DNA from 4 places in the Kitasatospora sp. HPM-01-4 genome. Region 1 is predicted to be linked to each of the others. Evidence: riboswitches for the same ligand, from Rfam matches in the RefSeq annotation. Region 1 holds a riboswitch; each other region holds the start of a gene.
The links. Region 1 has a riboswitch for cyclic di-AMP ahead of ACSMTC_RS31395 (transglycosylase family protein). Riboswitches for the same ligand answer to the same signal wherever they lie in the genome.
Positions count from the first base shown of each region.

Region 2: another riboswitch for cyclic di-AMP. It lies ahead of ACSMTC_RS22400 (transglycosylase family protein); the one in region 1 lies ahead of ACSMTC_RS31395 (transglycosylase family protein).
Region 3: another riboswitch for cyclic di-AMP. It lies ahead of ACSMTC_RS29060 (CAP domain-containing protein); the one in region 1 lies ahead of ACSMTC_RS31395 (transglycosylase family protein).
Region 4: another riboswitch for cyclic di-AMP. It lies ahead of ACSMTC_RS25410 (M23 family metallopeptidase); the one in region 1 lies ahead of ACSMTC_RS31395 (transglycosylase family protein).

Region 1 covers NZ_JBPQGP010000005.1:7,180,678-7,187,824, forward strand. The annotation lists gene ACSMTC_RS31370 (sugar ABC transporter permease) at 1-176, shown strand, start outside; gene ACSMTC_RS31375 (glycoside hydrolase family 13 protein) at 236-1,954, shown strand; gene ACSMTC_RS31380 (LacI family DNA-binding transcriptional regulator) at 1,956-2,999, shown strand; gene ACSMTC_RS31385 (hypothetical protein) at 3,237-3,806, shown strand; gene ACSMTC_RS31390 (hypothetical protein) at 3,814-4,014, opposite strand; gene ACSMTC_RS31395 (transglycosylase family protein) at 4,300-5,445, opposite strand; cyclic di-AMP (ydaO/yuaA leader) riboswitch at 5,453-5,624, opposite strand; gene ACSMTC_RS31400 (sirohydrochlorin chelatase family protein) at 6,156-7,073, opposite strand.
Region 2 covers NZ_JBPQGP010000005.1:5,142,336-5,149,482, reverse strand. The annotation lists gene ACSMTC_RS22415 (DUF501 domain-containing protein) at 1-549, opposite strand, end outside; gene ACSMTC_RS22410 (FtsB family cell division protein) at 566-1,042, opposite strand; gene eno (phosphopyruvate hydratase) at 1,259-2,545, opposite strand; gene ACSMTC_RS22400 (transglycosylase family protein) at 2,788-3,642, opposite strand; cyclic di-AMP (ydaO/yuaA leader) riboswitch at 3,647-3,828, opposite strand; gene ACSMTC_RS22395 (cytochrome P450 family protein) at 4,140-5,393, opposite strand; gene ACSMTC_RS22390 (SDR family NAD(P)-dependent oxidoreductase) at 5,723-6,139, shown strand; gene ACSMTC_RS22385 (nucleoside triphosphate pyrophosphohydrolase) at 6,276-7,147, opposite strand, start outside.
Region 3 covers NZ_JBPQGP010000005.1:6,638,471-6,645,617, reverse strand. The annotation lists gene ACSMTC_RS29065 (NAD(P)/FAD-dependent oxidoreductase) at 1-681, opposite strand, end outside; gene ACSMTC_RS29060 (CAP domain-containing protein) at 1,112-2,074, opposite strand; cyclic di-AMP (ydaO/yuaA leader) riboswitch at 2,077-2,248, opposite strand; gene ACSMTC_RS29055 (PadR family transcriptional regulator) at 2,658-2,957, shown strand; gene ACSMTC_RS29050 (hypothetical protein) at 2,954-3,733, shown strand; gene ACSMTC_RS29045 (response regulator) at 3,797-4,471, opposite strand; gene ACSMTC_RS29040 (sensor histidine kinase) at 4,459-5,796, opposite strand; gene ACSMTC_RS29035 (hypothetical protein) at 6,092-6,535, shown strand; gene ACSMTC_RS29030 (sensor histidine kinase) at 6,603-7,147, shown strand, end outside.
Region 4 covers NZ_JBPQGP010000005.1:5,854,617-5,861,763, forward strand. The annotation lists gene ACSMTC_RS25390 (ribose-5-phosphate isomerase) at 134-619, shown strand; gene ACSMTC_RS25395 (PP2C family protein-serine/threonine phosphatase) at 994-2,226, shown strand; gene ACSMTC_RS25400 (hypothetical protein) at 2,706-2,900, shown strand; gene ACSMTC_RS25405 (DUF6348 family protein) at 3,006-3,785, opposite strand; cyclic di-AMP (ydaO/yuaA leader) riboswitch at 4,193-4,350, shown strand; partial or broken gene ACSMTC_RS25410 (M23 family metallopeptidase) at 4,474-4,875, shown strand; tRNA gene ACSMTC_RS25415 (tRNA-Gly) at 4,960-5,033, opposite strand; tRNA gene ACSMTC_RS25420 (tRNA-Pro) at 5,211-5,284, shown strand; gene tig (trigger factor) at 5,698-7,065, shown strand.

The DNA of each region.
Region 1 (7,147 bases):
GCTCCGACAAGTACACCCTGGCGGTGGGCCTGCAGACCTACATCAGCGAGCACGACGCGCAGTGGCAGCTGATGGCCGCGACCTCGGTGCTGATCGCACTGCCGGCCGCGCTCTTCTTCTACCTGGTCCAGAAGCACCTGGTCACCGGCCTGACCGCCGGTGCCGCGAAGTCCTGATCCCTTACCAGGCCGATCAGCAACCGTTTCCTCTGATTCCTCAAAGGATGACTTGTCCGATGACCCAGAACCTGGCCGACACCTCCCGGCCCGCCGCAGCGCCGACCGCCGCGAACGCCGGTGAGAGCAGAGGCTGGTGGCGCGACGCGGTCATCTACCAGGTGTACCCGCGCAGCTTCGCCGACTCCAACGGCGACGGTATGGGCGACCTGCCCGGTATCCGCAGCCGCCTGCCCTACCTGCGCGACCTCGGCGTGGACGCGGTCTGGCTCTCCCCGTTCTACGCCTCCCCGCAGGCCGACGCCGGGTACGACGTGGCCGACTACCGTGCGGTGGACCCGATGTTCGGCACCCTGCTGGACGCCGACGCGCTGATCCGCGACGCCCACGCACTGGGGCTGCGGATCATCGTGGACCTGGTCCCCAACCACTCCTCGGACCAGCACGAGTGGTTCCAGCGCGCGCTGCGCGAGGGCCCCGCCTCCCCGCTGCGCGACCGGTACCACTTCCGCCCCGGCAAGGGGGAGAACGGCGAACTCCCGCCCAACGACTGGGAGTCCATCTTCGGCGGCCCGGCCTGGACCCGTACCGAGAACCCCGACGGCACCCCGGGCGACTGGTACCTGCACCTGTTCGCCCCCGAGCAGCCCGACTTCAACTGGGAGAACCCGGCCGTCGCCGACGAGTTCCGCTCCATCCTGCGGTTCTGGCTGGACATGGGCGTGGACGGCTTCCGGATCGACGTCGCGCACGGCCTGGTCAAGGCCGAGGGCCTGCCCGACATAGGCGCGGGCGACCAGCTCAAGCTGCTCGGCAACGACGTGATGCCGTTCTTCGACCAGGACGGCGTGCACGAGATCTACCGCTCCTGGCGGAGGATCCTCGACGAGTACCCGGGCGAGCGGATCGGCGTCGCCGAGGCCTGGACCCCGACCGTCCAGCGCACCGCCAACTACGTCCGCTCCGACGAGCTGCACCAGGCCTTCAACTTCCAGTACCTGAGCACCTACTGGGACTCCGCCGCACTGCGCGAGGTCATCGACCTCTCGCTGGACTCGATGCGGCCGGTGGACGCCCCCACCACCTGGGTGCTCTCCAACCACGACGTCACCCGGCACGCCACCCGCTTCGGCAACCCGCCCGGCAATACCCAGATCCGCACCCCCGGCGACCGCGAACTCGGCCTGCGCCGCGCCCGCGCCGCCACCCTGCTGATGCTCGCCCTGCCCGGCTCCGCCTACCTCTACCAGGGCGAGGAGCTCGGCCTGCCGGACGTCACCGACCTGCCCGACGAGGTCCGCCAGGACCCCTCCTTCTTCCGCAAGGCCGGCCAGGACGGCTTCCGCGACGGCTGCCGGGTGCCGATCCCGTGGTCCGGCACCGAGGCCCCGTACGGCTTCGGCCCGACCGCCGGCGGCCCCAGCTGGCTGCCCCAGCCCGCCGAGTGGGCGGCACTCAGCGTCGAGGCGCAGACCGGCGACCCGACCTCCACCCTGGAGCTCTACCGCTCCGCCCTCGCCGTCCGCCGGGCCCAGCCCGCACTCGGCGGCGGCACCGAGGTGACCTGGCTGGACAGCCCCGAGGGCACGCTGGCCTTCCGCCGGGACAGCGCCACGGGCGAGGAGGGCGGCTCCTTCGTCTGCACCGTGAACACCACCGCCGAGGCGGTCACCGTCACCGCGCCCGGCAGGGTCCTGCTCTGCTCCACCGGGAACACCGAGGTCACCGGTGACCAGGCCGTACTGCAGGCGGACAGCACCACATGGTGGGCGGTCTGACATGGTTGCAATAGGCTTCGGGACCGTGACTACGGCGCGACTCTCGGACATCGCGGCGCAGGCGGGGGTCAGCGAGGCCACCGTCAGCCGCGTCCTCAACGGCAAGGCAGGCGTCTCCGCCACCACACGGCAGAACGTGCTGGCGGCGCTCGACGTGCTCGGCTACGAGCGGCCGACCCGGCTGCGCCAGCGCAGTGCCGGCCTGATCGGGCTGATCACCCCGGAGCTGAGCAATCCGATCTTCCCCGCGCTGGCGCAGGTGATCGAGCAGGTGCTCAGCCGCCACGGCTTCACGCCGGTGCTGTGCACCCAGACCCCGGGCGGGTCGACCGAGGACGAACTGGTCGAGATGCTGGTCGACCGCGGCGTCGCGGGCATCGTCTTCGTCTCCGGGCTGCACGCGGACACCACCGCCGACCACGACCGGTACAACAGACTGACCGGTCGCCAGGTGCCGTTCGTCCTGATCAACGGCTACAGCGAGAAGATCTCGGCGCCGTTCATCTCGCCGGACGACCGGGCCGCGATGTGGATGGCCGTGCAGCATCTGGTCGAGCTCGGGCACGAGAAGATCGGCCTGGCCGTCGGCCAGCGCCGGTACGTGCCGGTGCTGCGCAAGATCGAGGGATTCACAGCGGCCGTCCAGGAACTGCTCGGCAGGACCCAGGAGGAGGCCGAAGCCCTGGTCCACCACACGCTGTTCAGCGTGGAGGGCGGGCACGCGGCCGCGGGCGCCCTGCTGGACCAGGGCTGCACGGCGATCGTCTGCGGCAGCGACATGATGGCGCTCGGCGCGATCCGCGCGGTCCGTCAGCGCGGCCTGTCGGTGCCGCAGGACGTCTCGGTGGTCGGCTTCGACGACTCGCCGCTGATCGCCTTCACCGAGCCGCCGCTGACCACCATCCGCCAGCCGGTCGAGGCGATGGCCACGGCCGCGGTGGACGCACTCCTCGAGGAGGTCGGAGGGAACCCCGGGCAGCGCGCCGAGTTCATGTTCCAGCCGGAACTGGTGATGCGCGGCTCCACGGGGGCCAGGGCGCACTGAGGTTCCCGGGAGGTCCCGGACCACGTCGGCCCGTCGGGTGTACTGCCCGGCGGGCCGACGTGCTGCCGTGACGTGCGGATGTGCGGACGTGGGGTTCGGGGATCCGGGGTCGCCCGGATGGAGTAGCGCCGGTCCGCCGGTGTTCGACCGGCCGCTGGGCCCGTCCGCCGTCCTCGGGAGGGCAACGGTCCTCGGCTCGCGCTGCGGGCGGGGGCCGACTGTGGCCAGCATCGAGACATGAGAGCTGGTCGGACTCCCCGGACGGTGGAGAACGCCGCGTGGCCGATCTGGCGCAGGCGGCTGCTGCTCGGCGTGGGACTGGTGGTCGCCGGGGTGATCGTCTACTTCGGCTGGGCCGCGACGGTGCCGCGCTGGTGGTCGCAGCGGGTGGGCTCCATGGTGAACGGGCACCTGAGCGTGGGACTGCTGCTGGGGCTCGTCTTCGGAATCTGCTTCACGCTGCTGCCGCTGCTGGCGGCCTGGGCCGGTCTGCACCGGCGACGGTCCTGGAAGGTGACGCTCAGCTGGCTGATCCTCGCGCTGGTGCTGGCACTGCCCAACCTCTGGACGCTGGGCGTCGTGGTGGGCACCGGCAGCGGAGCACACGCCGGACAGCGGGTGATGGACGTCAGGGCGCCCTGGTTCCGCGGCTCGACCCTGATCGGCGCGGTCATCGCGGCAGTGATCTTCGCGGGTCTCATGGTCTTCACCCGCGCCCGCTGGCCCCGGCACGACAGGAGACGGGGCAAGGGCGGGAGCACGGACCGCGCGGAGGAGGGCGAGGCGGAGCCGGGAAAGGCCGGATGACCGCTGCTCAGCCCTCCTGCGGGGTGCGCCTCTCCTCGCCGACCCGGTGTGCGTCGGCGGCATCGCCGGTGCGGGCCTCGGTACGGCGGCCGGCGGCCAGATAGTCGCGGACGACCAACTCGACCGCATCCTGCGGACTCCTGGTGCCGGTCAGCAGCATGACCTCGATCGCCAGATCGCTGTCGAGACTGATGGTGACCCGTGCCATGGCCGTTCCCCTCCCCTGCGGCAGTTGGGTGCGACCACGCACTCTAGGGGCGCGGGAACCGCTTGGCCAGCCTGCCACCCTGACGCGGACTCGCCGAGTGCCCGCGCTCCCCTCCTCGCAGGGCGCGGGAACCGCCCGGAGGGAGCCCCTGCCCGGGCCGGGGGGCCTTCGTGGGACTCCCCGCGCCGGCAGCCGTACCGGCAGAGGCCGCTGTCCCCGGCGCCGACCAGAGCACCGGGGACAGCGGCCTTGCGGTGGAACCGCTCAGGGAGTGTCCGGAGACCGTCAGACGCGGCCGGCGAAGTCCGGGGCCCAGTTGGCGATGGTCTCGGTCTTCACGCCCGACTTCGGGTTGGCGGCCTCGACGTACTTGCCGTCACCGATGTAGATGGCGACGTGGTAGACGCCCGAGTTGCTGCCGTTGTTGGACCAGAACAGCAGGTCGCCCGGCTGCAGGCTGTCCAGCGAGACGCGGGTGGAGGCATCGGCCTGGTCGGCGGCGACTCGCGGAAGCGAGATGCCGGCCTGGCGGAACGCGGCCTGGGTCAGGCCGGAGCAGTCCCAGCCACCGTCGCTGCTGCCGCCGTAGACGTAGGCCTGGCCGACCTTGGAGAGCGCGAAGTTGATCGCGGCGGCCTTGCTGCCGGTCGCGGGCGCGGCCGGAGCGGCGGGCTTGGCCGGGGCCGGGGCCGGAGCCGGAGCCGGGGTGCTGGGGCTGCTGCTCTGCTTGGGGGCCGGCTTCGGGGCGTCCTGCTGCGGCGCGGCGGTGGCGGTGCCGCCGAGAGCCAGCTGCTGGCCCGGGAAGATGACGTCCGGACCCTGGGTCAGCACCGACCGGTTGAGGTCGTACAGCTTCTGCCAGCCACCGTCGACGCTGTTCTTCGTGGCGATGCTCGACAGCCAGTCGCCGTCCACCACGGTGTACTTGGTGCCGTTCGTGGCCTGCCCGGCGGCGGCCGGGGCGCTCTGCCGCTTGGCGGCGGGAGCCTGCGCGGTCTTCGGCGCGGTGGTCGCGGCGGTGCTCGGGGCGGCGGCCGGAGCGGAGGTGTCGACCTGGGCGGCGGCGCCGCCCTTGGTCAGACCGGCCTTCACCGAGCAGACCGGCCAGGCGCCGGGGCCCTGCGAGGCGAGAACCTTCTCGGCGACGGCGATCTGCTGCGCCTTGGTCGCCTGGTTGGCCTGCGGGGCGTACTGGGTGCCACCGAAGGCGGCCCAGGTGGAGGAGGTGAACTGGAGGCCGCCGTAGAAGCCGTTGCCGGTGTTGATGCCCCAGTCGCCGCCGCTCTCGCACTGCGCGACCTTGTCCCAGGTGGAGACGGAGGCGGCGGACGCGCCGGACGCGACGAGGGCGGGGATCGAGAGGCCGAGACCGACCACACCGGTGGCGGCGATCAGACGGCGGGCACGCTTGTTGGCGTTGATGGGCAGCATGAAGGTGTGCGTTCCTCTCCCACGCCTGCGAGGTGAGCTGTCGGATTCGGGCTGGAGTTGCCCGGCCGTGCTGCGCACGGCTTCACCCCAAGCCCGGAGTCGGCCACTGCTGACCGCCTCTCGGGCGACTTACCTGGTTCCCCCGCCCCTGCCGTAGGTGCGTTCTGCGGTACCAACTGCTCCGGCGGCAGGACTCGGCGTTCCGGATGAGCTGGGTCCGTGTGTCAACGAACGGGGAGCACGTTAAGCAGACTTAAGTTGAAACTGCAAACACCTGTGAGTTCCCTCACAGGCTATTCGCCGATTCCTCAAGATCGAATGCGAATGGACATTTCCTGGAAATTCGATGGGCCTCTCTCAGGCGATCTGCACGGGTTGCGATCTGCCTGCCTTTCAGGTGATGCCACGGCAATTTCGGCCCGGATCGGGCAACCGGTTGTGAAACTTTTGAGAAGTCCCCGGGGGAGCGGAATCCGGGTCGGCGCCGCCCGATGAAGAGGGTGGTGGCAAATGTCCGAATTGTGAGTTGATGGGGTGGATGTCGCAGTGAGTTCACCAACTCTCCACCCGCCCCCGGCCGTACGGCTCTCGGAGGCGGGACCGGCGGACGGGCGCGCCCTTGGGGTCCCGGGTGCCGGATGGCCCCCGGCGGGCCCGGAAACGCCGAGAGGCCCCTCGGAGGGGGCCTCTCGAACGGGTCTGTCGGGCGCTCAGCCGGCGGGCTGTTCCGCGACGGCGGCAGGGGCCTCACCCGGGCCCGGGATGTTCAGTGCGCTCAGGTAGGTGGAGGCGATCAGCTGACCGACGGTCGGGTAGGCGCCGAGCGGGGCCGCGCTCGGGCAGCCGGTCTCCTCGGCCGCCGTGGCCAGCAGCTCGGGGTCGGCCTCCGGGCCGATGACCAGTGGGGCGAGCGCGGGACGCTGTGAACCGGTGGCCTTCAGGTGCTCGACCGCGGCGGCCACCGAGCCCGGTACGTCCAGGGCGGCGGCCACCACGGGCACCGCGAGCCGGGCGGCCAGCAGTACACCGGTGATTCCGGCCGCCGCGGCGGCCTCCTCGCCGCCGACGACGGTCAGTACCACACCGTCGGCCGCGGTGGTGATGGCGAACAGTCGGGCGCGGTCGGCGCGGGCCAGACCGGCCTCGGAGAGCCGCACGTGCACGGCTTCGGCCAGCAGTGGGTGCGGGCCGAGCGCATCGGTGACGGCGGCTCCCGTCTCGTCGGCCAGCCTGTACAGAGCCGTCAGGAAGTCGTGCGGGCCGGCCAGCAGCGGGATCACGACGGGTGCCGGCAGGCCCGCCTCGGCGGCCTGGGCGAGTACTGCGGCCACGGTGGGGGCGGCCTGGTCGCCGTTCTCCGTGTCGCCCTCCGGCGCACCGGCGGCAAGGTGCTCGCCGACCAGGTAGCCGGCGGCGGTCTCGGTGCCCGGCTGCTCGCCGCGCACGATGGACAGCAGTTCCTCGACGATCGGGCTTGCCTCGGGTCCGGCCGCGGCGGGGACGGCAAGCAGCAGGGCCGGGGAACCGGCAGGGACCTCGGGGCGCTCAGGACGGCGGTGGCGCCCCCGCGCACGGGAGCCTGGAGTGCGGACGGGCAGTGGCGCGCCCGGGATGGCTGCGGTGCTCATGGCGGAGATCGTAGGACATTCGGCAGGCAGGACTGCATCCGGATCCCGAGAGTTGACATCGAACCTGCTAGTAA
Region 2 (7,147 bases), 2.0 Mb from region 1:
CTCCACCTCCGCGCGCTGGGCGGCCACCCTGGCCGCGCTCTCGGCGACCTCGGCCTCGCTCACGCACGGGCCCTTGGCCCACCAGTCCTCCAGCATCCCGAGCGCCTCGTCGCCGAGCGGGTTGACGCCGGGACCGGCCGCCAGCGCATGGCCGGCCAGCACGTGCAGGCACTTCACCCGGTCCGGCATACCGCCGGCGCTCGGGAAGCCCTCCAGCACCTCGATGGCGTCCCGGCGGGCGATGTAGTCCTCGTGCGCCTTCTGGTAGGCGGCGGCCAGCTCGGGGTCCTCGGCGAGGCGGGCGGTCTGCTCCTTCATCACACCGTCCGCCTCCAGGGTGCCGATCAGCGAGGCGGCCTTGGGGCAGGTCAGGTAGTAGAGGGTCGGGAACGGCGTGCCGTCCGGCAGCCGGGGCGCCGTCTCCACGACGTCCGGGTTGCCGCAGGGGCAGCGGTGCGCCACGGCCCGCAGGCCTCGCGGCACACGGCCGAGCTGGGCCGCGATGGCGGCGACGTCGTGGTCGGAAACGGAAGGGTTCTCAGAGGTCATGGCGGTGCTGCTGTCTCTAGCGAGGGGCGGTGGACGGGGCGGCGGTGGGAGTGGCGGCGGGCGCTGCGGCCACGACAGGCGCGTCGGCCAGTGCGACCGAGGCCCAGACACTGGTGTACCAGGGCACGCCGGACCGGGCGGCCGGACCGGCCGCCACCGCGCCCGGTGCGGACTGTTCGGTGGCGGGCGGGCTCGGGTCGACCGAGACGAACGGCGCCTCACCCGGCAGCGCGTAGTGCAGCCGCTCGCGGGCCTGCGCCTTGACGAACTCCGGGTCCTGCCAGCGGGCCCGCTCCGTGCGGAGCTTCTCCACCTGCTGGGTGGCGCGCTCGGCCTTGGCGCGCTGCGCGTTGATCTCCGAGCGCTGCGCGATGAACTGACGGGTGGGGTAGGCGAGGATCGCCACCAGCGAGCAGAGCACCAGGACGAGCACCGTGGCCCTGCTGGTGAACCGTGGCCGCCCGGCGATCCCGGGGATCTTCCACCTCGCCATGTACCCCTCCCGTCGGCACCGCGCGCCGGTGCCCCGCCGCCCAACCCTACGGGGTCGGGCTGCGGGGCACCGATCACGAGCCGTACGTGTCAGACCTCGTCCGGCCGGACGTACGTGTCAGCCTCGTACTCGCCGCGTCTGCCGGTCCGCGGAGCGGCTGTACCGGCCACTCCGTGGGGCGGCCGTGCTGACTACTCCGCGGAGCGGCTGTGCTGACTATTCCGCAGAGCGGAAGCGCGGGAAGGCCGAACGACCCGCGTAGTCGGCGGCGTCGTCGAGGATCTCCTCGATGCGCAGCAGCTGGTTGTACTTGGCGACGCGCTCGGAGCGGGCCGGGGCACCGGTCTTGATCTGGCCGCAGTTGGTGGCGACGGCCAGGTCGGCGATGGTGACGTCCTCGGTCTCGCCGGAGCGGTGCGACATCATGCAGCGGTAGCCGTTGCGCTGGGCCAGCTCGACGGCGTCCAGGGTCTCGGTCAGCGAACCGATCTGGTTGACCTTCACCAGCAGCGCGTTGGCGGTGCCGGTCTCGATGCCCTTGGCCAGGCGGGCCGGGTTGGTGACGAACAGGTCGTCACCGACCAGCTGGACCTTGTCGCCGAGGCGGTCGGTCATGGCCTTCCAGCCGTCCCAGTCCTCCTCGTTCAGCGGGTCCTCGATGGAGACCAGCGGGTAGTTGGCGACCAGGTCGGCGTAGTAGTCGATCAGCTCGGACGCGGAGAGCGCCTTGCCCTCGAACTGGTAGGCGCCGTCCTTGTAGAACTCGGTGGCGGCGACGTCCAGGGCCAGGGCGATGTCCTTGCCCGGGGTGTAGCCGGCCTTCTTGATGGCCTCGGTGATGAGGTCCAGGGCCTCGCGGTTGGAGTCCAGGTTCGGGGCGAAGCCGCCCTCGTCGCCCAGGCCGGTGGACAGACCGCGGTCCTTCAGCACGGCCTTGAGGGTGTGGTAGACCTCGACGCCCCAGCGGACGGCCTCGGAGAACGACTCGGCGCCGATCGGCGCGATCATGAACTCCTGGATGTCGACGTTGGAGTCCGCGTGCGAACCGCCGTTGAGGATGTTCATCATCGGAACGGGCAGCACGTGCGCGTTCGGGCCGCCGAGGTAGCGGAACAGCGGCAGGTCGCTGGCCTCGGAGGCGGCGTGCGCCACGGCGAGGGAGACGCCCAGGATGGCGTTGGCGCCGAGCGAGGACTTGTCCGGGGTGGCGTCCAGGTCGAGCATGGCCTGGTCGATCAGGCGCTGCTCGGTGGCGTCGTAGCCGACCAGCTCCGGGCCGATCTGCTCGATGACGGCGAGGACGGCCTTCTCCACGCCCTTGCCGAAGTAGCGGCTCTTGTCGCCGTCACGAAGCTCCAGGGCCTCGAAGGCACCGGTGGAGGCGCCGGACGGGACAGCGGCACGGCCGGTGCTGCCGTCGTCGAGGCCGACCTCGACCTCGACCGTGGGGTTGCCGCGCGAGTCGAGAATCTCACGGGCTACGACGACATCAATGGACGGCACGAGGCATCTCCTAGCGGAAGCAGGTCCAGCGGACAGGGGGTGCGGTCTGCGGACGGTTGCGGAGTCGTTACGACCAGAGCCTAACCGCACCGGGCCGCCGGGCCACGCTGCCCTTGGTCCCGTCTCATCGTGTGGCCGCTCTACTCGCCGGTAGTTCACCTGAATGATGACAGGGAGGCGACGAGGGCGGACGGGGCCGTTCCCGCGACGGCTGCGGAAACGGCCCCTCATGCCGCCGGGGGTCAGCCCAGCTTCAGCACCTGGCCGGGGAGGATCAGGTTGGCGTCGCCTCCGATGGTGGCGCTGTTGCTCTCGTAGAGGTGCTGCCAGCCGCCGGAGAGGTGCTGGGCCTGGGCGATGCCCGACAGGGTGTCACCCTCCTTGACGGTGTAGCCGCCGGTGGCCGCGCTCTGCGTGGTGGCGGCGGCCGGGGCCGCGGCCGGGGCCGGGCTCTGGGCCGGGGCCTTGGCGGCGGCACCGCCGGCGAACTGGTTGTAGATGCTCTGGTGGCTGGTCCAGTACCAGCCGCCGTTCTTCTGGTACCAGTACTTGCCGGAGGCGGCGTCGTAACCGGCCTTGCCCGGGAAGGACGGGGTGGCGCTCTGCGGCGAAGTGTCCTGCGAGGACTGCTTCTTGTAGCTCTTGGCGCTGCTCTGGCCGCCGGAGGAGCCGGACTTGGAGCCGCTGTGGCTGCCGGTGTCGACGTCGGCGGCGGAACCGCCCCTGGCCAGACCGGCCTTGACCGAGCAGACCGGCCAGGCGCCGGGACCCTGCGAGGCGAGGACCTTCTCCGCGATCGCGATCTGCTGACCCTTGGTCGCCTGGTTGGCCTGGCCGGCGTACTGGCCGCCGCCGTACGCCTTCCACGTGCTGGAGGTGAACTGGAGGCCGCCGTAGAAGCCGTTGCCGGTGTTGATGCTCCAGTCGCCGCCGCTCTCGCAGTCCGCGACCTTGTCCCAGGTCGTCACGGAGGCGGCGTGTGCGCCGGTGGCGGTGAGCAGCGGCAGCGCGAGACCGACGCCGGCCACACCGGCCGCGGCGATGGCCTTCTCGGTCTGGGTCTTGCGACGATGACGGCCCGAACCGGTGAACAGCATGAAGGTGTCCTCTCCGCACGCCTGCGAGGTGAGCTGTCGGGTTCGGACCGGGAGGTTGGCCCGGCCGCGGCGGGCGGGACAGGAGTGCCTCCTGCCCTGCTGACGCGGCTTCACCCCAAGCCGTGAGAACGGCGGAATAACCTGGGTCCCCCGCCCTTGCCCAAGGGTTCTGGTCGGTGTCCCGAAGCGCGGCGGGCAAGGTTTGGCGTTCCTCGCAGCGGGGTTCGCAGTGCGAACTCCACGGAGACTACGCATACCTTCGTATCAATCACAAGCTCATATCCCGTACATCACACGGGAATTACAGTCAGTTTATGTATGCCTACAAACGGTGCAACTTTGTCCGGTTTGATGCGTATTCAGAGGTTCCCAAATCGGACTAACCCGACACTCCGTCAGCCCGACACGCCCGGTTTGCCGGGTGTCCGGAAGTCCCTGGACGCCATGTGGCACATCTCACCGAAATCCTGAGAATGACGGCCGGATTACGGGGAAGATCAGCCCTGCCGCGCGGTAAATGAAACCGGGAGTTCGCGCAGGCCACGCATGATGAGACCGCCGCGCCAGCGCAGTTCGGCGGGATCCGCGGCGAGCCGGAGATCCGGCAGCCGGGTCAGCAGGGTCGCCAGTGCCCGCTGGCCCTCGAGCCGGGCCAGCGGCGCGCCGATGCAGTAGTGGATGCCGTGGCCGAACCCCAGATGCGGGTTGTCCTTCCGCGCCAGATCGAGCGTGTTCTCCTCGGCGAACCTGGCCGGATCGCGGTCCGCGGCCGCCAGCACCACCAGCACCGGGTCGCCGGCCGGGATCTCCACCCCGCCGATGCTCAGCGGACGGGTCGCGAACCGCCAGGTGGCCAGCTCCACCGGGCCGTCGTAGCGCAGCAGTTCCTCCACCCCGGTGGCCAGCAGCTCCTGCTCGCCGCGCCCGATCGACTCCTGCAGCAGGGCCAGCTGCCCGGGGTTGCGCAGCAGTGCGTACACACCGTTGCCGATCAGGTTGACGGTGGTCTCGAAGCCGGCGAAGAGGAGGATGAAGGCCATCGCGGCGGCCTCGTTCTCGGTCAGGTGCTCGCCGTGGTCGCTGGCCCGGATCAGACCGGAGATCAGGTCGTCCCCGAGGTCGGCCCGCTTGCGGTGGATCAGCTCGGCCAGGTACGAACGCATCCGCTTCACCGCCCGGCCCACACCGCCGCGCTGGCCGCCGTGGTGCCGGATCATCATGCCGGCCCAGTCCCGGAAGTCGTCCTGGTCCTCTGGAGGGACGCCCAGCAGGTCGCAGATCGCGTAGATGGGGAGCGGGAAGGCGAACTCGTGGATCAGGTCGGCCGAACCGCGCCCGGCGAAGCCGTCGATCAGCCGGTCCGTCAGCTGTTGCACCCTCGGCTCGAACTCGGCCACCCGGCGCGGGGTGAACGCCTTCGACACCAGCCGCCGCAGCCGGGTGTGGTCCGGCGGGTCGATGTTCAGCAGGTGGGTCATCAGGTCCGCCTGCCGCTCCCCCGGGATGCCGACCCGGCCGCTGCGGTGCGCCTGCTCGCTGTGGTGGGCGGGGTTTTTGGACAGTCTGCTGTCGGCCAGCGCCTGCCGGGCGTCCGCGTACCGGGTGACCAGCCAGGCCTCCACCCCGCTGGGCAGCGTGGTGCGGTGCACCGGGCTGTGCTCGCGCAGCCAGGCGTACGCGGGATAGGGGTCGGCGGCGAACTCCCAGGTGAAGAGTGCGGGCTGCGGGGTGGATTCGGGCGTTTCCGGCATGTCACGACGGTATCCGGCGGCGGGCGGGCGGCTCCACGCGGGCGGACGGCGCCTGAGCGGCGGTGGGTCGGCGTCCCGACGGAAGGTGGACAGGGGACGGACAGGGGGCCGTGGGGCTGTCGGTAGGGGGCGCGAGGATGACAGGGTCGTGACGTCCGGATAACGCCGCTGGCGGGCGTACCGGTCCGCCCTCTCAGGAGTGAGCCTGGTCACCTGCCGGGTAATGAGTGTCGCGGAGGGTCGAGCAGTGCCTACGATCCTCCGCAATGACTCTGATGGACGGCAGTGCGGGGCCGTCCACGGGGTGCGGCTCTAAGGAGGAGCAGGCCATGCGAGTAGCCGGGGCAGTGGTGGTCATCGCGGTACTCGAAGGCGGGTCCGGGGACGGGCTGGCCCGCCGGTTCGCCGCTGCGGGTGCCGCCGGGATCCTGGTCGCCGACCTGCGCGCCGGTGTCGCCGAGGACCTCGCCGCCGAACTCGACCGGCCCGGCTGCCCGGTGGTCGGCGTGTCCAGCGACATCCACCAGCCCAGCGACATCGCGGCGCTGGTGGGGACCGCCGCGAAGCACCTCGGCCCGATCGACCTGTTCTGCGTCTCCGGCCCCGACGGCGAGCGGATCGTCGCCCTCTGCGACCTGCCGGACCACCTCGACCCGCTGGCCGAACTCCTCGCCCTGGTGGGCGACGCCATCAGCGAGGTCGTCCCGGCCCAGCGCCGCCGCGTCGACCAGCCCCAGTCCGTCTGACCCTCCGGGCCCCGGTGCTCGGGAAGGGCACCGGGGCACTGCTCAGGGGTGCGGCCGGCTCGGTCGCCCCCTGCCGATGAAGGGGTGACCGCCCCTGCCGCTGACGGGCGAGTGCGCTCGGCCCCGAGGCGCGCCGTCAGTCGGTGGTGAGTCCCTCGGCGGCGCGCACGGCGCTGCGGTACGCACGGGCGGCCGCACGGAGGGCCGCGTCCACGTCGACCCCCGCGTCATGGGCCCGCTGGACGACGGCGAGGACCAGCGCTCCGGCCGACTCGGGCGTGAGCTCGGCTGGCAGCTCGTACGGCTCGTCCGGTACCCCCGTGAAGCCGGCCCGGCGGACCCGGGAGACCAGCTTGGCCGCGTACGCCAGTGCGGGCAGTCCGGCCGGCACCCCGTCCAGGACCGACTCGCGCTGCTTCTCGGCCGCCTTGAGCTGCTCCCAGTTGGCCTCGACCTGCGCCGTCCCGGACGCCTCGACGTCACCGAAGACATGCGGGTGGCGGTACATCAGCTTCTCGACGATGTCCCCGGCCACGTCGTCGATGGTGAACGGGTCCTCGGGGTGCTCCTCGGCGATCCTCGAGTGGAAGAACACCTGGAGCAGCACGTCCCCGAGCTCCTCGCGCAGGGTCTCCCGGTCGTCCTCCTCGATCGCCTCGACCAGCTCGAACGCCTCCTCCACCAGGTACTTCACCAGCGAGGCATGGGTCTGCTCGGCGTCCCAGGGGCAGCCGCCGGGCGAGCGCAGCCGGTCCATCACCGAGACCAGGTCGAGCAGCCTGGCACCGGGGAGGTCGTACGAACCGGGGAGGATCTCGATCTCCGGGGCCTTCCCCGCCTCCTCGACCGCGATCCGGGCCAGCGCGTCGGTCAGACCCGGATCGCCGTCCGGGCTGCCGAGCCAGACCGCCGGGGCCGCCTCGGTCAGCAACCGGGCCAGTGCCGGGGCGCTGTCCTGCCCGACCAGCTCCACCTCGACCCCGGCCTGGCGGAGTGCGGGCAGCTGCG
Region 3 (7,147 bases), 540 kb from region 1:
GGGCTGGAGGTAGAGCGCACGGCCGGCGGACAGGCCCCCCTCGGCCCTGCGGAACAGCCCGGTCGAGTAGCTGACCCCGCCGTCCATCACGCTCTCCTCGGGCGCGTCGAGCCCAAGGTCGTTCAGCCAGTGAGGAGTTCGGGACGTACGGCCGGTGGCATCGACCACCACCTCCGCGGGCAGCACCGACTCGGTCCGGTCACGGTCGCCGCGCCGCCGGTAGCGGACTCCGGCGATCCGGGGTCCGGCGACGGTGAGCCCGACGGCGTCGACTCCCTCACGCGCCTCGATACCCGGGTGCGACAGCACCTGGTGGCGCAGCGCCCAGTCGATCAGGGGGCGGGTGAGACTGACGATGGTGTGCCGCGGCGAGAAGGAGGGGAGCCAGCCGGCCGGCGTGAGCCAGCGGATGTCGCTGGGCAGGCCGAGGCGCTGCGCCCCCGCGTCGATGAGCAGCTCGGTCGTGCCGGGCAGCAGCCGCTCGATGGCATCCAGTCCGGCCGGCATCAGCAGGTGGGCCTGGCGGGCCTGCGGGACTCCCCCGGCGAACTCGGCCCTGCCCGGTCGGCGGTCGCGCTCCACCAGGGTCACCTGCCAGCCCGCCTCGGCGAGGACCCAGGCGTGCAGCAGCCCGGCCAGGCTGCCTCCCAGCACGGCGGCTCTGCCAACAGGTAACGACATCTCGGCCCCTCTCTCACCCGGCGGAGCTGTACGCCGGGCCTTGCACTGGGCGGCGGGTGGTGCGGAGGCGGGTGGTGCGGCGCGGAGGCGGAAGGTGGTGCTGCGGTGCGATGGGGTGGTGCACAGGCGCGGACCAGCGCGTGCAGCGTACGTGGGGAGCGTGCGAGGACGAACCGGATGCATTCTGCCCACCCGAGCTGGGCCGCTAACCATCAGATCGGACTGGAGGTGAACGTGCATCGACAAGGAACGCCACCCACACGGAACCGCCCGGGCGATCCCGGTCGCGCACCCGATGGACACGCCCCGCCTTCGACACCACCTCCCGACACCGCACCGTCCGGCAGGGCCCGCCGCCCGAGGGAACGGGGCGGCGGGCCCTGCCGGGGAGAGGACCGGGCCATCTCGGCCGATGTCCTTACAGGACAGGTCAGTTGGAGAAGTCCTGGGTGAGCCAGACGGTGCCGTGGGCATCCCGGTAGACGGCGATGCCGATGTGGCTGAACTCGCCGCTGAGGATGTTCTTGCGGTGGCCGTCGTCCGGCGGCGTCTCGTTCAGCATGTCCTGGGTCAGACTGACGGCCATCGCGGCGATGTCCTGGGCGGCGGAGCCGACCCCGCCGCCGTAACCTATGTTCTCCCCGATGGCGTTCCACTGGACGCCCGCGGCCGTCTCCCGCGCTCCCAACTCGGCCTCGCCCGGGCACTGGTGGGACATGCCACAGCCGCCGGCCATCGTCTGGTTGTGGGCCTCGGCGCTGCGGGTCAGACCCGCCGTGATGGTGTAGGCGGGCAGGCCCTGGGCGGCCCGTGCCTGGTTGATCAGGCTGAGCACCTGCTGTACGGCGTCCGAACTCGAACCGCTCGTCGCGGACGGGGCGGTGGGCGTGGCCGTGGGGGTGGCGGCGGGGGCCTGGCCGGCCGGAGCCGACGGGGACGCGGACGGCGACGACGGGGCGGACGCCTCGGACGACGGAGCGGAGGCGTCGGACGACGGGGTCGAGGCCTGAGCGGTCGGCCGCGCGCCGTGGGAGCCCTGGTAGTCGGCGGCGGGCTGCGCGCTCTCGGTGTCCGGGGCCTGGGTGGCCGAAGCGGTCGGGGAGGCGTGGGACTTCCCGGCGGGAGCCTGACCGGCGGGCCGCGCGGCGTGCGGCGCGGTGTGCGAGCCGGCCTGGTGGCGCTGCCCCCCGGAGCCGGCCTGGTGGTGGTACTGGTGGTGCTCCTGCCACCCGGCGTAGCTCGCGTAGGTGTGGGAGCCGGGCGCCGCGGAGGCTCCGCTCGCACTCAGCAGCGGCAGCATGAGACCGGCGCCGGCGATCCCGGCGGTGGCGGCAAGACGCGGGGTGTAACTCCGGCGCGCACGGCGATGCCGGCCGGAACCTGAAGTCAGCATGGGGCGTTCCTCTGCGACGCCTGCGAGGTGAGCTGTCGGGTTCGGGCCGTGAGGTAGCCCGGCCGCACACAGAACGGCTTCACCCCGAGCCGCGACCCACCGAGCCCGGGAGCGGGCTGGGCAGGGCGCGGCGAACTACCTGGTTCCCCCGCTCCTGCCCGGTGCACTGCTCGACGTCCTGCCGACCGGTGGACAGGACTCGGCGTCCCGGCGGCAGGGTCCGCAGGTGCGAACAGCCTGAACGCTAGGCAGTTCCACCCGCCGGACACAAGTTCGTATTACGCACCTCACATAGAAATGGCATGAAAAGCTGACTGATTGCCATATTCAGTGACACATTGCCCATAAACGACCTAATCGGACACCTTTCTGACCCGACTTCCCCGGCCCCGACACCGGGTACTGCGACCCTCGGCCATCGGAGCCGGCCGGCCGCATCCCCGGTCGGCGGCCGCCGTCGCCGCGACCGGCACGGTGGACGGACGGGCTGCTCGCAGCAGCAAGAGGGCCTCACTGTCAGGCGTGGCGGCACAGTACACACCGCGTAGTACCGTTTCGCCCAAGAGGGAGAGGAGCGCGGCGGATGCAGGCGAACGACGCCCAGACTCTGGTGCTGTGCGTGCTGGCCGACGGGCCGCTGCACGGCTACGCCATCAACACGGCGATCGAGGAACTGGTCGGAGAACGACTGGGCCCCGGGAGCCTGTACGGGGCACTCAGCCGGCTGGAGGCCAAGCAGCTGATCGAGCCCGCCGAGGAGCAGGGACGCCAGCGGCCCGTACGGCTGACTCCCAAGGGCCGCCAGGTACTTGAACAGGAACTGCGGTCCATGGCGAAGGTCGCCAGGGCTGGACTGCGGAGCCTGGGGGTGAGCCCGGCTTGAGTCTCCACCGAGGCCTGGTCCGGCTCTACCCCGGCGTGTTCCGGGAGCGGTGGGGCGAGGCGCTCGAGGAGGACGCCCGGGCGGCCGGCTGGCGGGCCTGGCCGAGCCTGGCCGTCGGCATCGCGGACATGTGGCTGCACCCCGCGATCTGGCCCGCCGACCACCACGCCCAGCGCCGCCAACGGGCGGCCACGCTGGCCATAACGGTCGCTGCGCTCGGCGCACTGTCAGGGCGCGTCGCCACCGCGCAGGGCGCCCGGTTCACCTCCGCCCCCGGCGGCACCTGGGCAGGGAACACCTGCACCGTCCTGTTCCTGCTCGGCCTCGCCCTCGTCGCGCCGCTCCCCCGCCCGACCCGCGCCGCCGCGACCGCACTGGCCGGCCGGGCGCTCCGCCGGCTCGCCGCCCCCGCCCTGGTCGGGGCGGGCATGGTGGCCGTGGTGCGCCTCGGAGCGCCCTCGCTCGCCACGGGCCCCTGGCACCACCTCGCCGTCTTCGCCTACTGGACCACCCTGGCCGCCGGAGCCGTCCAGACCTGCCGGTTCTTCGCGGGCCTCGGCGGGACCGTGGTCGCAGCGCCCCCGTCCGGGCGACTCCGCCTGGGCCTGTGGAGCCTGACCGCGGCCGGCGTGCTCACCGGATCGGTCGTCCTCGCGGCCTCGGCGGCCCGTCAGACCCCCGACCACATCGCGGTGGCGGCGGGGGCGGCGCTGGTACTGCTCGCGTGGGCACTCACCGCCACCCTGCGCGACCTGCGGTCCGTGGCCACCGACTGACCGGGACCGCCGGGCCGCACCCCGCCCCTGCCGGGGCTCCGACCGGAGCCCCGGCTACGCCGGCTACCCGCCGTCGGCGCGGAGGTGGGCGAGGACGGCGAGGACACGGCGGTTGCCGTCGGTCGGGTCGAGATCGAGTTTGGTGAAGATGTTGCCCGCGTGTTTGACCACGGCGGCCTCGGTGACGACCAGCTCCCGGGCGATGGACTGGTTGTTGCGGCCCTCGGCCATCAGGGCGAGGACTTCGCGTTCCCTGGGAGTCAGCCGGTCGAGCGCCCGGGCGGCGGAGCTGCCGGCGGACCGCTGGGTGAGCAGGGTCCTGACGACCTCGGGGTCGATGACGGTCCGGCCGTCGGCCACCCGGCGCAGCGCGTCCAGGAACTCGGCCACCTCACCGACCCGGTCCTTGAGCAGGTAGCCGAGTCCGCCCCGGCCCGGGTCACCGCCCGACAGGAGCTGGGCGGCGTAGGCGGTGGCGACGTACTGGGAGAGCACCACCACCGGCAACTCGGGGTGCCGGGTGCGCAGTTCGAGGACGGCCCGCAGGCCCTCGTCGCCGTAACCCGGTGGCATCCGGACGTCGGTGAGGACGAGGTCGGGAAGGTCCGCGTCCACCGCGCGGACCAGCTCCTCGGCGTCCCCGACGGCGGCGGTGACCTGATGGCCGCCGAGGGTGAGCAGTTCGACCAGGCCCGCCCTGAGCAGGACGGAATCCTCGGCCAGGACTATGCGGAGCACGCCACCTCCCGGGCGGAGCAGGGGACTTCGACTCGCAGCCGGGTGGGTCCGCCGGCCGGACTGGTCAGCAGCAGCCGGCCCTGCAGGATCGCCAGCCGGTCGGCCAGGCCCTGGAGTCCGCCGCCGGCCGCCGGATCCGCGCCGCCGCGCCCGTCGTCGCTGATCAGCAGCGAGAGCAGGCCGTCGGCGTGGTGTCCGGCGACGGTGACCCGGGTGGCGCCACTGTGCTTGGCGGCGTTGGCGAGCGCCTCGGTGACGCTGAAGTAGGCCATGGTCTCGACCTGTTCGGGCAGCCGGTACGGCAGGTCGAGGTCCACCCGGACCGGGATCGGGTTGCGTACCGCGACCTCGGCGACGGCGGCCGCCAGGCCGTGGTCGGCGAGCACCCGGGGGTGGATTCCCCGCACCAGGTCGCGGAGTTGGTCCAGTGCCCGGCGGGCCTCACCCTGCGCGCGGGCGGCCAGCTCGGCCGCCGCCTCGCCCTGGCCGGCGCCGAGCCTCAGCCGCACCAGGCCCAGGGTCATGGTCAGCGCGACGAGTTGCTGTTGCGCGCCGTCGTGCAGATCACGCTCGATGCGCCGGCGTTCGCTCTCGAAGGCGTCGGCCAACCGGGCGCGGGAGCGGGTGAGTTCGACCACCTGCCCGGCCGGCTCGGCCTCCCGGGCGGCCAGCAGCAGCCGGGACAGCCCGATCTGGGCACCGGTCAGCAGCGCGCCCAGATAGGCGCAGCACACCAGGCCGAGCAGTCCGGCCGCGCCGCCGAGCAGGGCCTCCACCGGTCCGTCCACCGCGTGCCCGGGTAGGAGCATCACCGTCTCGGGTGCCAGGGCGGCCACGACCAGCGGCGAGACCAGGAACACGAAGGACAGGGCCAGCAGCGCGGTGAACGCGAGGTCGATGGCCGCGAAGACCAGCGCCAGCGCGCCGGCGTGGCCCAGTTCGCGCCAGGTCGCGCGCTCGCGCAGCCGGGTCCGTACCCGGTGGGCGACCCCGTGGCCGGGCCCGGCCGCCAGCACGGGGTGCGGGCTCGGTACGGTCTCCGGCTCCACCAGCCGCATCCGCCGCCGCTCGACGGCGCCCACGGGTATCCCGGCCAGCGCGGTGAGCGCGAGGATGACCAGCCCGATCCCGACGACCGAGAGTCCGACTCCCAGGACCAGCAGCACCGCCAGCAGCACGAGGGTGACCGTGCCCAGCAGCGCCCCGCTCAGCAGGTACGCCCAGCAGCGCCACGGCCAGCCCGAGTACAGGAAGCGGATCGGGCGCGCCCTCAGCGCTCCCCACAACGCGAGCCCGGACGGTTCGGCGGCCAGTACTCCGGGCATCCGTCCCCTCCGTGCCTTCGCTGGTCAAGTCACCCAACCGTAGTCGACGGCCGGGTCGGCGGGGGATCGGTGGCCGGGTCGGCCGGGGACCGGCGGGGTCGGAGGCGGGACCGGCGGGGTCGGACCGAACCCGGAGGCGGACACCGTGTGCTGAGAGCCGGTCAGCCGAACGGTGGACCGGCTCGGCCTTCCGGTCGGTACAGCGGTTCAGCCGCGGTTCCGGTAGATCGACCGATGCGCGGACTGCCGTGGCGTTGCGACGCTGGAGGCCACCCGAGAGAGGAGAAGACCCACCGTGAACACCCGCAACGCACAGCCCGCCGCCCCGTCCGACCAACTCCCGAGCCATCCACGCAGCCTGACGGCTTTTCGCACCATGAAGCGCCTCGTCGGCGGCTACATCGCCCTCAGCCTGCTCACCCTCGTGGCCGCCTGCCTGCTCCGCCGTGATCCCGGGCTGGTGAACGCGACGGTCTGGATCCGGGGCACGATCGTCGTCCTCACCTCCCTGCTGATGCTCTCCTTCGTCGTCGGCGCCTCGCGCGGCCACCGCCGGGCGTATCTGCGGCTCCGAATAGCCTCGGGCGCCATGGTCGCGGCCATCGCCGTCCTCGTGCCGCTCCCCAATCTCCTGCCGCTGTGGATGAGGATCGAGCAGGGCGCGTGCGGACTGCTCCTCCTGGGCGTCGTGGCGATCGTCAACGGCAGGCACCTGCGCTCGCTGTTCGCCTCCGGATAGCCCGCGCCGGTCACGGCTAGATTGTCCGGTGGAACGGCAGCTTGAGGGGGCGTGGATGAGGGGTCCGGTGCGACACCGACTCGTGTCGGCGACCGTTGTGCCATATGCGCTGCTGGCGGTCCTGACCGTCGTCACGGTGGTCGCCGAGCGGCGGTCCTCGGGCGGGTCCCTCTTCATCGACCTGGCCCTGTGCGCGCTGGCCGCGGTCTGGATGCTGTGGGTCTTCACACTGCATCCGGCCTGGCGCGAGCGTGTGCCGGTGATGGCGGTGTTCTTCACCGTGCTGATCGTGATCACGGCGGTCCTGGTGGTCAGGGAGCCGTGGTTCGGGCTCTTCACACCCGCCGGGTACATCTACGCCTTCAGGGTGCTGCGCTGGCCGTGGCAGCCGGTCGGCGTGGCCGCGGTGGCGGTGGTGGCGGGCACCGCGCAGGCCTACGGCGTGGACAAGACCACGCTCTCGGGCCAGGCCGTGTACGTCGCCATCCTGGCCGCGAACGTGATCCCCATGTGCGGCTTCGCCTGGTTCTCCCGGCGCGGCACCCGGCAGAACGACGAGCGCGATCAGGCGCTTCGGAAGGCACACGAGGCGAACCGCAGGCTGGCGGCGAC
Region 4 (7,147 bases), 1.3 Mb from region 1:
CTCCCCGGCCGACGGCGTCGGCACCCCGCGGGCGAGCGGCCGAGCGGGCCCCGGGGCGCTCGCCCGCACCCTGATCAAGTTCACCCTCGCCCCTGGAGCGGTGCGCCCCGGCCCGCATGCCACACTCATACGCATGCGCGTCTACCTGGGTTCCGACCATGCCGGATACGACCTCAAGAACCACCTCGTCCAGTGGCTGAAGGAGAACGGCCACGAGCCGATCGACTGCGGTCCGCACATCTACGACGCCGAGGACGACTACCCGCCGTTCTGCCTGCGCGCCGCCGAGCGCACCGCCGCCGACCCCGAGGCGCTGGGCATCGTGATCGGCGGCTCGGGCAACGGCGAGGCGATCGCCGCCAACAAGGTGAAGGGCGTGCGTGCCGCGCTCGCCTGGAGCGAGCAGACCGCCTCGCTCGGCCGTGAGCACAACAACGCCAACGTGATCAGCATCGGCGGCCGGATGCACACCGTGGAGGAGTCGACCCGCTTCGTCGAGGTCTTCCTCAACACCCCGTACAGCGGCGAGCCGCGCCACACCCGCCGGATCGCCATGCTGAGCGAGTACGAGACCACCGGCGAGCTCCCCCCGATCCCGGCCCACCACCCGCAGGGCTGATCCCGGCCGGGCTCGCGCAGGCTGCCGTACGGGTGCTCGGAGCCCGTGCGGCGGCCGGTCGCGACATCCCGGGTGAACCACCCGGGACGCCTCCGCCGGCGCGCCCTCGCGCAGCCCGGTGACCCCCGGCCGCGCCGAGCGCCGCCGGTGTCACCCCGCCGAGGCACCCCGAGCCCGGCTCGCGCACCGCCATCGGCTGTCACCGGTTTCGCCGGGCGCGACCGATTTCCCGCCATATTCCCAACGGCCGTGCCCCACAGGCTCGGTGGCCTCCCTGGCCGGCGGCCGAAAGGCGCCCGCGAGGGGCGGCGCAACCCGCCCGACACGCCACACCCGTCGACGCCGCCCCGGGCCTGTGGATAAGGTCGGAGCCCATGGCTGGCAGCACGCCGGGCGCACCGCCCCAGACGACTGCGAAGGGGCCCGCCGCGACGGCGACCGCGGACCCCTGGACGGCCCGGCTGCGCACCAGGCTGTACCGGGCCCGGCGCACGCTGCGCCGGACCGGGGTGGACTACTTCCGCGGCGACGCCTCCGACTGGCTCGCCTTCGCCGCGTTCCTGGCGACCATCCCGCTGCTCGTGGTGCTGAACGTCTGGTTCCCCGCCTGGGTGACTCCCACCGCGCTGGTCCTGCCGATCCTGGCCGGCTCCCTGCTGCTGCGACCGGGCACCCTGGTGCTGCTGTACGCGGCCGCCGCGCTGGGCCTGTCCACCGAGTCGGTGATCCACACCGGCGAGCGAGTGGCCAGCGAGCACCCCGAGAGCTATGTCTTCGGCGTCACCCCCGGCGCGGCCCTGGTGGTCGGCGCGGTCGGGGTGGCCGGCCTGCTGCTGGCGCAGTTCCGCAGCCGGGTCGGCGTGCCCTGGCGCGGCGGCGGCACCATGCTCTTCGACCTGCGCGAACGGCTGCGGGTGCAGAGCCAGGTCCCCGTGCTGCCCGAGGGCTGGTACGCGGACATGGCGCTGCGCCCGGCCGGCGGCCAGTCCTTCTCCGGTGACTTCGTGGTGGCCGCCAGGACCGGGCCGGGGCGGCGGGTGCTGGAGTGCGTCCTGGCGGACGTCTCCGGCAAGGGCATGGACGCCGGCTCGCGCGCCCTGCTGCTGTCCGGCGCCTTCGGCGGCCTGCTCGGCTCGCTGCCCGCGCACGAGTTCCTGCCCGCCGCCAACGGCTACCTGCTGCGGCAGGACTGGGAGGAGGGCTTCGCCACCGCCGTCCATCTGGTGCTGGACTTGGACACCGGTGAGTACGAGCTGCTCTCGGCCGGGCACCTGCCGGGGATGCAGCGGCGGTCGGGAGCGGGACGCTGGGAGGTCAAGGAGGCGGCCGAGGGGCCGCTGCTCGGGATCTACGACGGCGCCAAGTTCGAGGGAGTGCGGGGCCGGCTGGACCGCGGCGACCTGCTGATGCTCTGCACCGACGGTATGGTCGAGGTGCCCGGGCGCGATCTGTCCGAGGGCATGGACCGGCTGATGGGCGAGGCCGACCGGCTGGTCGCCGGGGCGCTGCTGCAGAGCGGCAGCCGTGGTGCGGCGGTCCGGCTGATCGAGACCGTGGCCAAGGACGTCAACGACGACCGGGCGGTGCTGCTGCTCTGGCGTCAGTGAGGCGGCACGGAGCGGTGCGAGGCGGTACCGGCCGGTGCCGGTGCCCGGGCGGCAGTGGATTCGAACACCGGACAGGTGTGTCAAGTCCGGCAGCCGATCTTCGGCCAATCCTGACGGGCCCCCGACGCGGTGCCGCCGCCGCTGCCCGACCACTGGATCACCGCTGACCGGGCCGGTGGGGGAGCCCCTGCCGACAGTTCGTCAGAAGCCCTGGGCTATCGTCTCGGTCGGCGGAAATTCGTCTCACATGCCAGGAACTTCCAGCCGGGCTTTCGGCTACGCCTTTACGCAGTCGGCATGACCGACCACACTGAGTCGGTGGGCGGGACTGGTCGGTATCGGTAGTCGGGGGATGGGGGGCGTTGCATGCGGCTCTCGGTCGGCGCCACACGGCCGTGCCCCGCCAGACAGGCCGGGCTCCGGCGTCGCCACAGGGTTTCCGGATGAAACCCCGCAACGTAGTAAGGAAGTGAGTCCGGGTGGTGCTCTCCGTCTCCGCACTGGTGCTGTTCGGTGCCCTCGTCTTCATCTTCATCCGCAACAAGCAGTTGAAGACCAGTCACGCGATCATTTCGGCCCTCTTCGGATTCATGCTCAGTGCCTCCACGGCGGCGGAGCCGATCAAGAACTTCCTCACCTCGGTGGCCAACAGCCTCAAGTCCTTCTCCGGCTGAGCCGACACCCGTCCGGCCGGTCCTCCCGGATCAGCGCGCGGCGCCGGGTGCCCGGCGGGGGTGACGCCGGCCGTGGCCCGGGCCGTACTCGGTCACCGAGTACCCCTAGCGCCGGGCGGACCGCAGTACGTGCCTGACCCGGGCCAGCAGTCCGGGCCTGGGCGCCGGTGCCGCGACGGGTGCGGGCACCGGGACGGAGCACACGGGCTCCGGCTGCACTCCGCCCTCGGGGATCAGCAGGACGAACAGGCGGGCCCAGCAGAACCGCTCGCCGCGCGGCCAGTCCAGTGCGTGCAGTGCGGCCGAGGCGGCCTCCGAGACCTCGCCGTTCAACCGGACCTCGGCGATGTCGTCGCCGGCCCGGCCGCCGAGGAACAGCTTCACGCCGTTCAGCTGTCCGCCGGTGAGCCTGGGGCCGAGCGCCTCGGCGATCGCGGTCAGCGGCTGGTGGTCGGCCAGCCAGCCGGCCAGTCGCTCGTTGCCGAACCCGAAGACGGCCGCCGGACCCTGGATCGCCCGCCAGCCCGCCAGCTCGGCGGGCCGGTAGTGGTCCCCGTGCTCGCCCCGGTGCTCCAGCAGCTCCACCACGGTCGAGGCGGTGGTGGTGGCCCACATCTTCACGGCGTTGTCGAGCTTCTCCTCCTCGGTCTTGCCGAGCCCGGCCGCGCAGTCCCAGACCACGGGGGCGTCCGCGCGCCCGAGGTCGAGGACGAAACCGAGGTCCACATGGCCGCTCCCGCCCTGGCCCGGGTGCTCGCGGACCGCCACCGCCGTGGTGCCGGGACCGCGGACCACCTCGCCGTCCACCGTGAACTCCACGCCGAACTGCGCCATTTCGCGGACCACACTGCGCTGGATGACGGCCATACGGTCCTGCGGGCGCACGGGTGGGCTCCTAGCTCGAATAAATGATCGTTAAGGCGAACGCTCGCGAGGGTATCGGCCGCGGGCCCCTGCGGGAAACGGACCGTCAGCCGTGTCCGGCACGGTGGGCGTGACACAGCTCACCGGGGAATCTCCAGGTCGCACCGGAGGGTGTCCGGATTGATGCGGAGTGTGGATTCCATGACGATCTGTGTGGATTCGTCCGGCCGACCGTGACCGATCCGGCTGCACACGGCGGTTCGGCGTGACCGGAGAGTGACCGCCGGCCTCCGGTGTCCTTATGCGCTCCTTATGCCTAAGCGGGGCTAACTTGCTCCGTGTACGTCGGATCGGTTTTTCTTCAGCCAGCCCGGTCATCGTCCGGGTCGGCCCGCCAGGTGGAACGCCGAGTCCTGCCGCCGCCCGGAGGCCGCACTTCGCGCAGTGCACGGCAGGAGCGGGGGAACCACAGGCAGGTCGCCGCGCCCGGAGAACCGGGCCGGCTAGGGGTGAAGCCGCTTCCCGGCGGCCGGGCTACTTCCGGTCCGAACCCGACAGCTCACCTCGCAGGCGTCGGAGAGGACTCCCCATGCTCGCGCAGGACGCCCGCCGTTCCCGGCTGCCCCGATTCGCCCGCCGCGCGCTGGTCGCCGGCGCGACCGGCGCCGCCCTGGCGCTGCCCGCCACCGCGGCCCAGGCCGCCCCGGCCTACACCTCCCCGGTGGCCAACCCCCACCTGGGCACCCCGTACCACGCGACCGGCTCCTCGTGGGTCAGCGGCCACCACACCGGCGTGGACTTCCTGGTCTTCACCGGCACCCCCGTCAGGGCCGTCACCACCGGCACCGTGGTCACCGCGGGCTGGGGCGGCTCGTACGGAAACCAGGTCGTCATCCGGCACACCGACGGCAAGTACTCCGAGTACGCCCACCTCTCGGCGATCAACGTCCGGGCCGGTCAGTCCGTGGCCGTCGGCCAGCAGATCGGCCGTTCCGGTGCCACCGGCAACGCCAAGGGCCCGCACCTGCACTTCGAGGTCCGCACCGGCCCGGCCTACGGCTCCGACATCAACCCGGTGAGCTACCTGGTGCGCCACGGCGTCCGCCTCTGACACGCACTCAGCCCGGACGGGGCTGGGAACACGACTTCGGCCCCGGGCCGACGGTGGAAACCGTCGGCCCGGGGCCGAAGTGTCTGGAGCGGGTGACGAGAATCGAACTCGCGTGACCAGTTTGGAAGACTGGGGCTCTACCATTGAGCTACACCCGCGTGCCGCATACATGCGCATACGACGCCCCCGGGAACCTGTCGGTCACGAGGACGGAGTCAGCCTACCTGGTTCGGTCGGTTGCTTGCACACTGCTTTCGGTTCCGGGCATGTCCGGTGGGCTCCCGATATAGCGGCGAGCGCGGCCCGGCCGACGTGTACGCTTCCTCTCGGCACCACGGGGTGTGGCGCAGTTTGGTAGCGCGTCCGCTTTGGGAGCGGAAGGTCGTCGGTTCGAATCCGGTCACCCCGACAGTGCGGCAGGGTCTCGTCAGCGGGCGGGGCCCTGTTGGCTTTCCCGGACGGCCTCGCTCTTGAAGCCGTGTGCGGCGCCGGTCAGTTGACGACACATCGGGCCCTTCCGGGGGTCGGTCGGCCGGTGGCCGTGCGGCCGCGTCCGGTGCGCCGGGGCCGCGCCCGATCGGGCGGCGGCACGCTGATCGCGGGCGGGCCTGGCGTCCGCCTTTCGTGGTACCGGTAGGATGGGCCGCTGGCCGGTAGTCCCTGTGCATACGCGCAGGTCGACCGCCCGAGGGCGAGGAGTCACGCTCACCGTCCACCACGTACGGGAGATGCAGCCCCAACCGCCCATCGCCCGTCTCGCCCGTGCCGGATGAGCCGGACGGGCGGAGACAACCTGACCGCAAGCCCTTAGGAGACCCAACCGTGAAGAGCGCCGTCGAGACTCTGAACCCGACCCGGGTTCGACTCACCGTCGAGGTGCCCTTCGAGGAGCTCAAGCCCAGCCTCGACGCGGCGTACAAGAAGATCAACCAGCAGGTCTCGGTCCCGGGCTTCCGCAAGGGCAAGATCCCGGCCCGCGTCATCGACCAGCGCTTCGGCCGTGCCGCCGTGCTGGAGGAGGCGGTCAACGACGCCCTGCCGCGCTTCTACACGCAGGCCGTCGACGAGGGCAAGATCGAGGTCCTCGGTCAGCCCGAGATCACCGACATCGAGGGTGTCGAGCGGATCGCCGACGGCGGTGACCTGAAGTTCACCGCCGAGGTCGACATCCGCCCGGAGATCACCCTGCCGGACTTCACCGCCATCGAGGTCGAGGTCGACCCGATCGTGGTCGAGGACGCCGACGTAGAGAAGTCCCTGGAGCAGCTGCGTGAGCGCTTCTCCTCGGTCAAGGACGTCGAGCGCGCCGCCGCCGAGGGCGACGTCGTGATCGTCGACCTGGAGGCCAAGGTCGACGGCGAGGTCCCGGAGGACGGCACCGCCTCCGACGTCAGCTACGAGATCGGCTCCGGCCGTCTGCTGGACGGCATCGACGAGGCCGTCGTCGGCCTGTCCGCCGGTGAGGCCAAGACCTTCACCACCGAGCTCAAGGGCGGCACCCAGGCCGGCAAGAGCTCCGAGGTCACCGTCACCGTGAAGACCGTCCAGGAGAAGGAGCTCCCGGCGCTGGATGACGAGTTCGCCCAGCTGGCCAGCGAGTTCGACACCCTGGAGGAGCTGAAGGCCGACTCCCGCAAGCGCCTGGAGCGCATGCGTGAGTTCGACCAGGCCACCCAGGCCCAGGAGCGCGTCCTGGACGAGCTGCTGAAGCTGGTCGAGATGGAGTACCCGGCCAAGCTCCTCAAGGACGAGGTCGAGACCCGCCGCCACAACCTGGAGCACCACCAGCTGGAGCCCATGGGTCTGAACCTGGACACCTACCTCACCACCCAGGGCAAGACCCTGGAGGAGTTCCTGGCCGAGACCGAGGAGCAGGCGAAGAAGGGCATCAAGACCCAGTTCGTGCTCGACGCGATCGTGGCGAAGGAGGAGCTCGGCGTTAACCAGGAGGAGCTCACCGAGCACCTGATCCGCCGTGCCGCCGGTTCGGGTCTCACCCCGGACCAGTTCGCCCAGCAGGTCGTCCAGGGTGGCCAGGTGCCGCTGCTGGTCGGCGAGGTCGCCCGCGGCAAGGCGCTGGCCACCGTGGTCGAGGCCGCCACCGTCAAGGACACCAACGGTGAGGTCGTCTCCTTCGACGACGCCGAGGACGAGGCCGACGAGGCCGCTGCCGAGACCACCGAGGCCTGAGTTCCCGCGTAGTTCCGGATGGCGAGCCCGGGCACCTTTCGGTGCCCGGGCTCGCTGTTTTCGAATGCCGACCCTGCGCTCA